2 regions of the Endozoicomonas gorgoniicola genome follow, and region 1 is predicted to be linked to the other one. Evidence: riboswitches for the same ligand, from Rfam matches in the RefSeq annotation. Region 1 holds a riboswitch; the other holds the start of a gene.
The links. Region 1 has a riboswitch for thiamine pyrophosphate ahead of thiD (bifunctional hydroxymethylpyrimidine kinase/phosphomethylpyrimidine kinase). Riboswitches for the same ligand answer to the same signal wherever they lie in the genome.
Positions count from the first base shown of each region.

Region 2: it holds a riboswitch for thiamine pyrophosphate, as region 1 does, so the genes downstream of both, NX722_RS01445 (ABC transporter substrate-binding protein) here and thiD (bifunctional hydroxymethylpyrimidine kinase/phosphomethylpyrimidine kinase) in region 1, are expected to answer to the same signal.

Region 1 covers NZ_JAPFCC010000001.1:5,462,016-5,469,065, forward strand. Annotated here, with positions in the region: gene NX722_RS24545 (ABC transporter permease) at 1-368, opposite strand, end outside; gene NX722_RS24550 (ABC transporter ATP-binding protein) at 368-1,132, opposite strand; gene thiD (bifunctional hydroxymethylpyrimidine kinase/phosphomethylpyrimidine kinase) at 1,132-1,965, opposite strand; TPP riboswitch at 2,048-2,144, opposite strand; gene NX722_RS24560 (NEL domain-containing protein) at 2,354-4,429, shown strand; gene NX722_RS24565 (1-acyl-sn-glycerol-3-phosphate acyltransferase) at 4,436-5,029, opposite strand; gene mutM (bifunctional DNA-formamidopyrimidine glycosylase/DNA-(apurinic or apyrimidinic site) lyase) at 5,072-5,887, opposite strand; gene NX722_RS24575 (MATE family efflux transporter) at 6,020-7,050, shown strand, end outside.
Region 2 covers NZ_JAPFCC010000001.1:314,053-321,102, forward strand. Annotated here, with positions in the region: gene NX722_RS01435 (hypothetical protein) at 1-1,897, opposite strand, end outside; gene rlmF (23S rRNA (adenine(1618)-N(6))-methyltransferase RlmF) at 2,022-2,978, shown strand; TPP riboswitch at 3,100-3,207, shown strand; gene NX722_RS01445 (ABC transporter substrate-binding protein) at 3,272-4,255, shown strand; gene NX722_RS01450 (RING finger domain-containing protein) at 4,387-7,050, opposite strand, start outside.

The sequences.
Region 1 (7,050 bases):
ATCACAAGGATGGTCATCACCACCTTGGATGCCAGCCCGTAACCAAACCAGAGCATCAGAATGGGCGCCAGCGCAAACACAGGGATAGCCTGGGTAATCAACAGTAATGGCAGCAGCCATGGACGCAGGCTGGTGAAATACACCAGCAATAAAGCCAGCAGAACACCAAAACTGACGCCAAGACCCAGACCGAGCAGCATCTCGCTCATGGTGATCAGCGTGTTGTCCCAAAGAAGGCTTGCATTGTCGTGTATACTGAGGGCAACCTGTGTGGGGCCGGGCAGAATATAGCTGGGTATTTCCAGCACCCGAACCAGGGTTTCCCAGCCCAGCAGTAAACCCAGTACAACAATCAGGGGGCGTATCATCAGGCAGCCTCCTCATGACGTAGCCGCTCCAGCAACTGACCATGCAGGGACATCAGCTGACTGTCGTCCAGTGAACGGGGTATCGCGCCGGGAGGAACAATGGGGTCGGTCAACCGGGCAGGGTGTCCCTGCAGGTGGTAGACCTGATGCCCCAGACGCAGGGCTTCCAGAGGGTCGTGGGTGATCAGCAGCACTGTACGGTTATGCAGCAGTTCGCAGGCAAGGTCCTGAAGGTTCAGCCGGGTGATGGCATCCAGGGCGCCAAAGGGTTCATCCATCAACACCACCGGGCGGTTCTCCATCAGTGTGCGTGCCAGTGCAACCCGCTGTCGCTGACCTCCGGAAAGGTTCTGTGGCAGCTCCTGCACCTTGTCACTGAGACCCACACGGTTGAGTATGTCTTTCGCTTGTTCCAGATGCTCAGAAGCTACTTTCTGGCGACGAAGCATCGGGCTGCGAAGGCGCTGCCCGAGGGTGATGTTGTCGAGAACCGAAAACCAGGGCAGCAGCAGATCCTGTTGCGCCATCCAGGCGATGCGCTGGTTCAGCTCAAAACCATCCTGGCACAGTGCGGTACCCGATACAGAAACATCCTGACTACTGACATCCAGACCGGCAATAAACCGCAGCAGACTGGTTTTGCCAACACCGCTGCCCCCGAGCAGGCAGGTCCACTGCCCACCCTTAAGGGTTAAATTCAGTCCGGTAAAAACAGGTTTGCTGTCGTACGACAGTGAGGCATTTTTGATAATAACGTCAAACATCACCAGTTCCGGTAGAAGTGGTGTACCGGGCCATGCCCCTGTCCAATGTTTAACTCGTCAGCTTTGGCAATGGCAGCCGCAATGTATTCTTTACCGCCCTGAACCGCTTCGCTCATGCTGAAGCCTTGTGCGAGCAGTGCTGTAATGGCGGAAGACAGGGTACAGCCTGTGCCATGAGTGTTGTCGGTTTCCGTCCACGAAGATTCCAGGCGGTGCAGGGACTGACCATCGTGGTAAAAGTCTACAGCCTTGCCGCCTTCCACCTGGCTGCCTGTCAGATGACCGCCTTTCAGAAGTACAGCTTTAGCGCCCAGCTCCAGCAGGGGTTCAATCATATCCAGCATCTGCCGGGTATTTTCCGGCTTGTCCTGATCAAGCAGAACAGCGGCTTCGGGCAGGTTAGGTGTAATCAGGGAGGCTTTAGGGATCAGGACTTCTTTCAGGGTTTTAATCGCTTCCCGTTGCAGCAGAACGTCACCGCTGGTAGCCACCATGACCGGATCAACCACCAGACGTTTTACCTGATAATGCTCAATACGTTCAGCAACGGTTTCAATCACTTCCGGCTGGCTGAGCATACCGACTTTCACGGCTTTTACGTCAAGGTCGGACAGAACAGAATCAAGCTGTTGATGAATGAAGGCGGGGTCAACGTCGAAGATTCCCTGAACACCCCGGGTATTCTGGGCAGTCAGGGCAGTAATCACACTGCAGCCGTAGGCACCCAGAGCCGAGAAAGTTTTCAGGTCAGCCTGAATTCCGGCACCGCCACCGCTGTCTGATCCGGCAATGGTCAGGGCAATGGGAGTGGAGAGGGTTTTATCAGTTATCATCGGTCCGGTTTACTCCTTCCGAACTGACGATGGAAACGTTGAGGCAAGCGATAAAAGGCACCTGTGTATAAGGTAACGATGCATCGCTTGTTCGTCGGTTTCCTACGCCAGTATTATCTGGTTCAGGTTCAATGGGTATTTCTCAGCGGTCTTTACAGACCACACCCCAACCAACGAATCGAGTCTATTGGGTTTGGCGGGGCGTGTCTATATTCCCGGCTAAGTGAATTTCTGATCGAATTTCAGGGCTGAAGCCGCTGAACTGGCTGGAACTAAATGTGATTCAGCCTGTCGAACCTGACGATAAGCATTCTGTTAAAAAGCAAAAGGAGTATTTCAGGTGCATACAGGAAGTTGCGACTCTTTATTCCCACTGCCGTCATCCCCAATGAAAACAGTTGACTCAGGCGCAGTTGCCTCAGGCGCAGTTGCCTCAGGCAAAGCTGACTCAGACTATGAACAGCCCTCAGCCAGTGGTAGTCGCATTACCCTTAAAAACCAGGGCAGGTTGCTGCCTGCTGCCGACGAGGTTGATACCGCCAGCCCTTGTCAGGATCGTAAAGTGACTCCCTCTGCCTCTGCGGCTACTTATGTGAACCCTGGTCAAAATAGCTTTTTTGAAGGGCTGGAGAATGTTCATCCTTCAGCGGGGGAGCATGCTTTTCAGGCTTTCTTGCAGCAGCACGGTAATGAAGAGTCATTATCATTTGTTGAAGGCGATCCCACACTATCTTTAGACACTGCAATATCTTCAGACACTGCAATATCTTCAGACATTGATAGTATCCAGATTCTTTCTGCTGAGCGGTTTAAAGAAATGCTCTTAAGCAGAAAGGCTTTTTCTCCGGATCTCTGTTACGTAGTGAAAGGTGATATTGACCTGTCTGGCGATACCCGATTTAAAACCTTGCCCGATAACCTCATTGTTTTGGGTGAACTGAATCTTGAGGATTGTTATGGGCTCAGGGATTTTCCCCAAAATCTGTTTGTTCAGGACGACTGCTTGATAACTCATTGCTATAGCCTTGGAACTCTGGGCAAAACGCTCATTGTTTTGAAAGATTTTGAGGCCTGTGAGTGTACTGAACTCACTGACCAAACTGGGATGATGGTAGTCCATGGAAATATTAACATGGCGGGATGCAGTGGCCTGAAAACCTGGACAGGAAAGACTCAATGCAAAGGCAGTGTCTATCTGGCTGGTTGTGCAAGGCTGAAGCGACTGGAACAGATTGAAGTTGAGGATGATATTGATTTATCGAGCTGTTATCAGCTTAGAGGGCTTCCTGAGTGTTCGGAAGACTTCAAAGTCGGTGGAAATATTGTTTTGTCAGGTTGTAAGCGCCTTTCTCCCCTGCCGGAACACATTATGACGCAGCGAGACGGTGGGGATAACAGAATCCGGTATATAACATTAGATAACTGGGACAGCATTCAGCGCCTTGACGAGAAGAGTCGACTTCGTAACAAGAATATAATTTTTGATTGCCAGCCACTGGGCAACGCGCCTGATGATATATTTGATGACTTTACTGAAGCGTTTGACTTTTGGAGCAAGATCGCTGAATCCGGGCAAATAGCCCCGGATATCGGACATCTTAAGGAATTCGAGAGAGGCATTCTGATTGAATTCCTGGAACACCTTACCAGAACGGCTGAGTATCAAAATTCATCTCGCTCTGACCTTTTGGCGCAGCGGGTTCTGAATATATTCCCCCTTATATCTGATGTTTCTGATACTGAAACAAGAGAGCGAGCCCTTGATATTATGTACTACGCTGTCACGTCCTGCGGTGACCGGGTCATTCTTGCGCTACATGATCTTGAGGCTTTGGTACAGCTGGTGCAGTCTGAAAAGCGAGCGCAGGAATGCAATGACCCTGATGAGTTAAAATCAATAGCCAGACAGATGGTGTACCTTGCGAAGATCAGGGAGTATGCCTGCCAGCTTGCGAACGAAGAAAGTTTGGATGATGTTGATGTAGAGCTGTCGTTGCATCTCGCTTTTCAGAAGACGTTCAACTTGCCAGGGCTGACGAAGGAAATTGAGTCAGCCTATTGCTTTGAGCTGGATGAAAGCCGTAAAAAAGAGATTCAGGAATCCATTGAGAATGAGTGTACGGAAAAGGCACTTGAGGAGTATCTGCAAAACTGGCCAGCCTGGCAACAGTTTGAGCGTGGGCAGAACATTCCTGCTTTTGACCAGCTTCCAGTCGTGCATGTAGCAAGAGCCCGGTGCTGCGCTTTAACGGAAGAAGAAATATCAGAAACGACACAAATGGTGTTGCTGCCAGAATCCGGGGGCGTTCAGGTTACTTACAAAAATCTATGCAAGGCTTACATATTTTATGGCAATAACCCTTATGCCCAGACTGCGCTTGACTGGAGCAAGGTTAAGCGGATTTATTCCGGATCAGGGATAGCGAAAAGTTCTCAACGTACCCCTGCCCCGGACTGTCTTTAAAGACTGTTATGATTGCCTGAAAGGACCGTTACAGCCCAGTTCAGGGTGTCTGGGCTGATAAGGCAGAAAGAAACGGTGCATCTCTTTGATGTCGTGTTCTTTGTTATCCGTGATGGGCAGTGGATTACCAAAGACTGCTTTTCGGTGTTTGAAATCAAAGGCAACAGGGATGATGGGTATCTCTGCCCCTTTGGCAATATGGTAAAAGCCAGTCTTCCAGCGTTCTACTTTCGAGCGGGTGCCTTCCGGGGTGATAACCAGCACGAACTCATCCGCTTTTTTGATCTGCTCAATGCTGGCGTCTACCCGGTTCAGGGACTCATTCCTTTTGATAGGAACGCCGCCTAATCCCCGCATCAGCACACCCAGAGGCCAGAAGAACAGTGAGTGTTTGGCAAAAAACTGCAGTTTCAGCCCAAGCGCCAGCTTGACGCCCATGCCGACAGCGAAGTCCCAGTTAGAGGTGTGATGAGCGACAATAATCACATATTTACTGACAGCAGGGGGGCGGCCTTCAATGCTCCAGTTACCTAAAATTCGAAGAATAAAGCGACCAATAGCGGATTTTACCGGATGGGGGTGTAGCTGATTTTTATCCATTAAAACTGTGTTAAATCTGTTTAGGGGGGCTGGGGTTATGCCTCAGCGCTGACATTTTTTGCAATAAAATGTACTTCGATTGCCCAGCCTGCTTTCAACAACAGGCGACTGACATCGTGTACATGGCTCACCGGTACGACCATAAACGGTGAGCTGCTGTTTAAAGTAACCGGGTTTTCCATCACCGCCGACAAAGTCCCTCAGGGTGGTTCCTCCCTGCCTGATGGCGTCTGCCAGAGTGGTTTTGATGCAATCCGTCAGGCGTTCATAACGAGCTTTGGAAATTTTCCCCGCTGGCCGGTCCGGGCGAATACCCGCCTTAAACAGCGCTTCATTGGCATAAATGTTACCAACGCCAACGACCACATGGCTATCCATGATAAAGGTTTTTACTGCCTGGGATTTATTTCGTGACAGACGATAGAGCAGGCTGGGTGAAAAATCGTCACTCAGGGGCTCAGGCCCCAGTTTATTGAGCAGTTTATGTTCACTGACAGGGGCGTTGCTCCACAATACTGCACCAAAACGGCGGGGGTCGTGGTAACGCAGGCAGGCACCATTGCTGAAAATTATATCAACATGGTCGTGTTTTTTAACAGGCTCTCCTTTGTTGACTATTCTCAGGCTGCCCGACATGCCCAGATGAATCAGCAGGTTACCGCCTTTGACTTCAAGCAGCAGGTATTTTGCCCGGCGTTTGACCGACTGGATAACCTTGCCTGTCAGCAGTTCTGGCAGGCGGTCTGGAACAGGCCAGCGCAGTTTCGGGTTGCGTACCACTACATTGTTGATAGTTTGACCAGAAATATGAGGCTCTATGCCACGGCGGGTTGTTTCAACTTCGGGCAGTTCCGGCATTGCGTTCCACTTAAGTAAAAGTCCCATGAACCGTATGAACAATACCATCGGTATCTATTCAATGCATTGATAGAATAGACTGGCTTTTGCACCGGGATTGAATGGCAAAAGCTGAATCATCAGCGAGAAAAAATGACATCAACTCTTACTAAAAATACATCACCATTGCTTGGACGATACAGTAAAGAACTAAAAGCACTGGTTTTTTTGGGCGGCCCCATTCTGGGCGCTCAGTTATCAACAACGGGAATGACGTTTGTTGACACCAGCATGGCAGGGCAATATTCAGCTCAGGATCTGGCAGCCGTAGCACTGGGGTCCAGTATCTGGATGCCTATCTATCTGCTGGTTCGCGGTATTATGATGGCAACGACTCCAACCGTTGCGCAACTGTTTGGGGCTGGAAACATAGACAGGATTGCAACGCCGGTTCGACAGGCCTACTGGGTTGCAGTGCTGTTCAGTGTGCTGGCGATCCTCTTTCTGTTGGATGCCGGACCATTGCTCGACTTTTTACAGATTGAACCGGAAGTGTCTGAAATTACCCGCAGTTATCTGGCCGCTCTGGCCTGGGGTGTTCCTGCCGTTTTCCTTTATCAGGTCATGGCCTGTTATTGCGAGGCTCGTTCTCTGACCAAGCCGGGCATGCTGTTCAGTTTTGCAGCTCTACTGCTCAACATTCCGGTGAATTATGTTCTGATTTATGGGCGTTTTGGCTTCCCTGAACTGGGCAGTGTGGGCTGCGGATACGCCACGGCCATTTGCTTCTGGCTGATGACGGTGCTGATGTTTTTTTATACCCGCTTTGATGAACGCCATAAAGACGCTGATCTGTATGGTCAGTGGGAATGGCCTTCTCTTTCTGCAATAAAAGCGCATATGAAGCTGGGAGTGCCCATGGGGCTGACGACCTTCTTTGAAGCCAGCATCTTCTCTGCCATTGCTCTGGTGATTGGACAACTGGGCGCAATTACTGTTGCCGGACACCAGGTGGCTCTTAACTTTACCAGCCTGTGTTTTATGGTGCCGATGAGTATTTCGATGGGTATTACCATCCGTGTCGGTCAGGCTCTGGGGGCTAAGCAGTTCGAACAGGCCCGGTTCACCGCATTTGCCGGGATTGTGACAACCTCCATGGCGGCTTGTGTCAGTGCCTCTGTTAT
Region 2 (7,050 bases), 5.1 Mb from region 1:
ATATCTTTTGTAATTGTGTTGTTAACGATGTACGCAAAATGTCTGTTAATTCTTCAAAACGTTTGGCAGACGTTTTTTCGGCATGCTCCTTAATGGAGTCAGGATATTCGCTCATCAGATAAATCAGGGCATCCCTGCCTTTCTCTATGCCATCCACTTCAAAATCCATCTTCACGGTTTCCAGGCCTCTGACTGCATGTTGCACCTCTTCAAACAGAGTTATGTCCCAGTCATAGAGTGATTGCGAAATAGCGTGTATTTCTTCGAACGTTTTTGCTTCGTTCAGTATCCGGGACAAAAAATCAGGGGATGAAAAATTCTCAGAAGCGACTTTAATCAGTGCTGAAGAACGTTTTAATGCATCCTGCTCCCTGCGCCCTTCAAGAAACTCTGCCATGGAAGAAAACAGCTTTCTGGAGACTTCGCTTGAGACCAACTCTGGTTCCCTGGCTAAAAATGCACGACAGACAGGGTTTAGCAGGTGAAGAAAATGAGGGGCTGATTTGGGGCTGGTGGTCAGAACGGGCAGAATACGCTCTGGCAGGGTTTGTTCCAGCTGCTGTAAATAACTCAGTTCCTGATCCGCTTTTTCAATAGCCTGCATCCACTTTACAGTAAACTCAGGATCTTCAGTGGTTTTGACATGGCCTGACAATGACGTCAGTGCTTTCAGGGCGTCTTCACAGAGTTCAGGTGCCTGCTGCTCCTGAAGCCGGCTCTTTTCCAGGGTTAGTTTCAGTATCGGTTCCAGACGGCTGAAGTGCTGCAGGTTTTTCGCCAGAAAGTGATGGAGTTGCTGCTGCGCTTTCAGGCGCAATTCCGGGTTGTCAGCCTGGTCAATTGCGGCGACTATGGCCTTCAGCCTGGGGTTTTTGATCCGGGCGGCAACCCAGGCATCAAACTTTCCGTTTTTCACGCTTTCAATTCTTACGACCATGTCCCGACATTGCTCAAACAGCCGGGTGGCCGTTGACTGGTTTGAAGGGATGTCTTTTTTGTCGATTGTCTTAAGAGCGAGAGACTGCAATTTCTCAAACGCGCTATTGAAAACGCTCTGGTAGGTTGCCAGAGCCTCTGCATCCTCATCAGACGCCTGAGCTTCCTGTATCCATTGGGGCAGGAGCGTCAGCAGTCTGCCAAGCTCTTTAACCGAGCTGTCCAGCGTTGCTTTAAACGCTTTGGCTGTTGACTGTTTTACGTTCTGTGTCAGGGTTGCCAGTAGTTGTTCCGGGTTTTCAGAAGGTGGATCGCCGGGCAGCGGGGTTGTGTCCGGTAGAGTGGATGTTGTTGATTCCTGTTTTGGTTCAGGCAGGGTCGTTGAGTCGTTTAATTGCGCTTTGGTTTCTGAGATGACGCCTGTTGCCTTTGACATCAGGGTTCTGAGCTGAGCCATGCTGGCGTGCTGATTTTTTTTCCCAAACTGCCATTGCATCGACGCCTCTAATTCGTTCAGTTCGTCCAGTATGGGGGATAGCGCATTGTTGCGTACCATCACTTCGTCAGCGTTTTGCTTCTCGATACGGCCTTCGACAACCAGATGCGCAACTCGCTGTCTGTAGTGATTGAACAAGGTACTAAGACTGTTTCTGATGGTGTTGACAGCTTGCTTTAACCGGGAGCGTGGTATGACTGATTCTGACTTGCCGGACAGGTCTGCCACGATGTCAAAATACCGGTTTTCTATTTCCAGAACCTCTATGTCCCAGTCATCCAGGGAGCGGTTTGCTGTATGGTCTGCCTCCGGGGACATGTACTGGGGATTGTCACTGTGGGGATGGACAGAACGACCTTCGCCTGATACCTGAAATACGCCCTCCGGGGCGGCTTGTGATTCCTTGCCATCTTTTATCGAAGGCTTGGGGGTGGAGGAAGATCTTCCAGCAGAAGGTATCGACATGGTGACATTCCAGAGGTTGGTTTTTATTGTTCTTTATGATTGTCGGCAGACCGCTTTGATTTCGGATATTCTCAGGCGTATTTCATCTAAACTTCAGCTTGTTTTAGTTTGATTGGTCATTATTATGTCTGGTAACCACTCAGCCACTCAGCTTCACCCCCGCAATATTCATCAGGGTTGCTACAACTTTGACGATCTCTGCTCCATTCATCCGGAGCTTGAAGCCTTTGTTAAAGCGGACCCCAGTGGGGATAAAACCATTAATTTCTCTGATCAACAGGCGGTGGTCTGCCTGAATCAGGCACTATTGAAACAGCATTACCAGATTCAGCACTGGTCGATTCCATCGAATTACCCCTGTCCCCCCATTCCCGGCCGGGCAGACTATATCCATTATGCGGCCGACCTTCTGAAGTCGGTGAAACTGGGTAAAACCCCGGTAAAGGTTCTGGATATTGGCACCGGCGCTAACCTGATTTACCCCATTATTGGCAGTCAGGTCTATGGCTGGCACTTTGTTGCCAGTGATATTGACCCGGTCTCGGTTGAGTCGGCAAAGACGATTGTTAACAGCAATAGCAACCTGTCAGACAAGGTGGATGTTGTCCTGCAAAACAACAGTCAGCACTTTTTTAAAAACATCATTAAGAAAACGGACCAGTTTGCCCTGACCCTGTGTAACCCGCCTTTCTACGCTTCTAAAAAAGAAGCGGAAGCAGACACACTACGGGAATGGAAAAACCTGAAAAATTCAGAGGTCGAGCGTGGCAGCCAAATGCAGGTTGACAGCGAAAAACAGCTTAACTTTGGTGGGCAAAGCAATGAGCTATGGTGTGATGGGGGTGAGATTCGCTTTCTGAAAGATATGGTGAAAGAGAGTGCTGAATTTGCCGAGCAGGTGTTCTGGTTTACCAGTCTGGTGTCTGAAAAAGACAACATTACCCCTTTACGTCAAATGCTGGTAGATGTGGGTGCCATGCAGGTGAAATTGAGGGCGACGAGCCAGGGGCAAAAGATCAGCCTTATGCTGGCATGGAGTTTTATGATGGTTGAGGAACACCGTAACCCTGAGTCGCTTTAATCGGAACACACGCGCCTGTTGAGCTGGGCGCGTGTGTTCGCAAAGCTCAAGTGTCCCAGTCACCGTAAAAGTTCCCACTGTGGAACTGTGGGGGAGGATGTCAACTAAACTATACTGTTGACCCAGTGACGCAGGGTGCCTGTTTGATGTGTAAGTTATCAGGCTGAGATCATACCTGTTGAACCTGATCCGGTTAGTACCGGCGTAGGGACAGTCGAGATGTCGCCAGCTTGTTTATTCAGCTCTCCCAGATGCGTTGCTATTCCGTTCATATTTATATTGGAAATTAACGCATGTCAGATATTGTTATCTCAAAAACAGACAACTCCAGACTTTCCCTGTTGCTGAACTGGTACGCCAACCCCTACCACACTCCTATTTTTATGGCACATTATCTGGGGTTTTATGAAGAAGAAGGGCTTTCGCCTGCCATCATGGAAACCACCGACCCTTCTGATGTAACAGACATAATTGGTCAGAACAAAGTGGATATTGCCCTCAAGGCGATGATTCATACCTATGCGGCCAGGGCTAAAGGGTACAAAGTGGTCTCAACCGGCACACTGTTCCATGAGCCGCCAACAGGCATTATCTTTTTGAAGTCCAGTGGCATCAATGGCTTTGAAGATATCCGGGGTAAAAGGATTGGGTATATTGGGCGCTTTGGGAAAATTATCATTGATGATCTGGCCCGGCGGGCAGGCATTGAACCGAATGCCTATGAAACCGTTCGGGTTGGAATGAATATGACCGACGCCATTCTGCAGAACCAGGTGGATGCCGGCATGGGAATAGGCTGTTTTCAACAGGTGGAACTGGAACAGGTCAGTGGGCAGGAAACCGGAATCCTTCGGGTGGATGAGCTGGCTGGTCTGGGTTGCTGTTGTTTCTGCAGCATTCTGTTTCTGGTCAATGAAGAATACCTTGTGAATCATAAGGACGAGGTTCGCCGCTTTATGAAGGCAACCCAGCACGGTGTTCAGTGGACGCTGGAAAATCCGGAAAAAGCCTGGGACCTGCTGTGCCAGAACATTCCCCGCTTAAGAAACGACACTTTCCGCAAGATATACATCAGCTGTCTTCCTTATTTTTCAAGGGATCTGGTCAATGTTGACCGCGACTGGGATAAGGTGGGTCGTTATGCGCAGGAACTGGGCATTACCGATGAGTCCATGCAGGCTGACAGCTGTTACAGCAATGAGTATCTGCCGGAAAGGCCCTATGCCGCTTTCCAGCCTGTGGATGGCAGTTACCTTTCTGAGGTGAGAGCTTCCTGATCCTTTCTGTTCTTTACTCTCTGCTTTTAACATTGGAAGCCTGTTAGCAGGCTTCCTTCCTTCGAACAGGCTTTCCTGCCCTTAACCCTGTTTCTCAAGCAGCGCAGTGGCAGGCTGGAAATAATTGTTCTTCAATTCGTTCCCCCGGATGGTTGGGGACCTCTTGACAGGCGAGGCTGCATCTCGGGGGGTGGCTCTGAAATTCCCATGACTTTGAGGGTGCCAATCAATCGGTCAAGATAGTCCGGATCTGGATAGTAGTGGCCATCCGTAGGATTGCCGCTGCCATGAATTTTGGATTTCTGGGGTGGGTCGCCCCAGATAACCACATTATCCCTTTGGCGACTGAGTGAAGTTCCGAATGACAGAACAAACCCTCTTTTGTAGGCTTCCAGCAGCATAAAAAAGGCTTTTCTTCCCTTTTCGGTATCAGGTATGAACGCTTTTCTATCATCCTTGACGTAATCAACAGCCGCTTCCTGCCCAGGTTCCCGGTACTGACCGGCGGGGGTTGAGTAATCAATTTCAAAAAAACGGTCATAACATTCGTTTGCCAAACATGAGTGCCGGATGCTTTTCCAGGTTAGTGATCCTGAAGGTTGCGGACCCTGCCGGTCCACCAGGTGCCGCCGGCACATTGGGCAGTTACCCGAGCTGGTGGTTAATGCTCTGCTGAGGCAGGATTTATGAATATTTTTGCGGCAACAGGGCGCCTTTAAAAATGGAGAATCCGGATTGTCAGCGAAGTCTTCAAAACAGATAGGACACTCTTCTAACGGTTCAGTGGTGCTATGTACTGGCTGAAACTGATAAGTGGATTTTGCTAAGTCGGCTCCCGGTCCATCAATTCTGACGTAGTCAATCCGTCCCGAGGGTTCTACCAGGGCTGAGGGCGAAGCATCAGATACCTTCAAATTTTCGTAAATGGAAAAATCACTGCCCAATGGCAAGGCTATTTCATGAGGTCGTAATTTAATGTTGGGCAGTAACCGTAAGTTATCACCAAGGGTATCGAATGATGGAATTATCTTTTCTTGATTTTTTAACGTTTTCACCAGTGCCGGAGTGACCTCGCTATTGTCAATTGTGCCTGTCAACAGGGGCACGCCCTGATGCAGGTAATGATCGTATAAAGTATCAAATAGCAAGAACTCTTCAGTGGAAGCGGATATATAGATCAGCTCAAGCAGCGACATCTGGGGAATCTTCAGGTTTTGTTCAGTATAAGGCCATGGGGCAAATATTCCTGAGTGAGTACGAAGTGCCTCGGCCATTTTGTGGCTAATGTCTTCCTTTAATCGCCTCTGTACCCTGATCCAGTTTATTCTCTCAGAGGCTATTTCAACAAAAGGTCGCGGAGTATTTTGTTGGGTGTATTCCCTCATAGTGCCTTTGCCGCATTCTATGGGGGTGTGGTAATTCCAGCGAGTGGGTAAATCTTTTATGGCAGCGACCCGGTTGGAAATGGCTCCTTCATCTTCCTGCCTGATAAGCTTTTTCAGTGTGCTCCAGAGCTTGTAATTGATGCCTTCAGCTTCAGGTCTCAGGGTTTTAACGGCACTTAATATGTGGGCGTAGAGGGTATGTCTTTTGTTTATATCGAACACTTCATTGGGGTATAGCAGGGCTTTCTGTATGTTATCACGCAGACCGGCAGGTGCTGATTTTATAAAATCTGTAAATTGTATAGTAAAGGGGTAATCCATTGAATGGTGGCACCTGAAAGCATGATAGATAGCCGCAAAGGAAAGTAGTATTGTTTCACTGTCGTCAAACTCTATTCCTACGCTTTCAAGTAACTGACGATAGGCCGAACTGACCAGAACGGAACGGATAAGGACTCCCCTGAGTTCGTTGCCAAGTAGCAGAATATCTCTACCCAACTCATTCGTGTGCTGAGCATGGAGTTTATCTTTTGTCTGATAATAAAAGGTTAGTAACTCAATAAAACGACTGATGTTATCTGCAAAACACTCGCTGTTCATCAGGTTCGGTAGAAGAGTGCCTGCAGCGAGATGACTTCTGAAGTAACCAACATAAGATTGCTGGTTTAAATAGTCCATTTCCTGGAATAAATCTAATGGGGTGTCAGAATCGGTGGTTTTGAGTGCCTGCTCAAGACGAACCATACCTGTAGCAAGACCAGTAATGATGTCGAAAAAGTTGTCTGGCATTATGTCTGGTGGAAATTCAGGCAACTGAAAGTGGCGTTTGAGATATAATTCTTTACTCAACCATTCCCGGAAACTTTTTAGAGAGCCAAGCTGCCGAAATGCCCCTATCCCGTCGTGCATTATAATGGGAAGGTCTCCTTCTGCACCCGCGTTAATCAGTTCGTTTACCGCAATAGTCAGTTCGGGGATACTCTGTCGGTTCATCATGACGACGGCTTTTGCAGCACTCGCTTCTTTTCCGTCGAAATTACCAATCACCTCGTTGTGGCGTCCATATTGGGAAGGGCATCTTGATAGGGAAGGGAATCTTGACCTGCGTATACCTTCCATAAAATCGCCGGACTCAGCAATGTGTCCACTGGTTTCTGTTACAACTCTCAATGAACGATGAATAATACGTTCTTCTTCCAGCTTATTAATCAGGGATCGTTTGTTGGGGTGGTTTTTTACTTTCCTTCCCTCAGGCGTCTTGCAACTGTTTAACCCTGTTTCCAGATTATTTTTAGACTGGGTAAAAGCGTTGCTTTTAAAGTGCGCTTTTGTTTCTATCGCCTCTGGCGAATAGGCAAAGCCCACACCAGTATGTGCAGTTTCAGGCATAAAGGGGGTGCCATAGCCTGG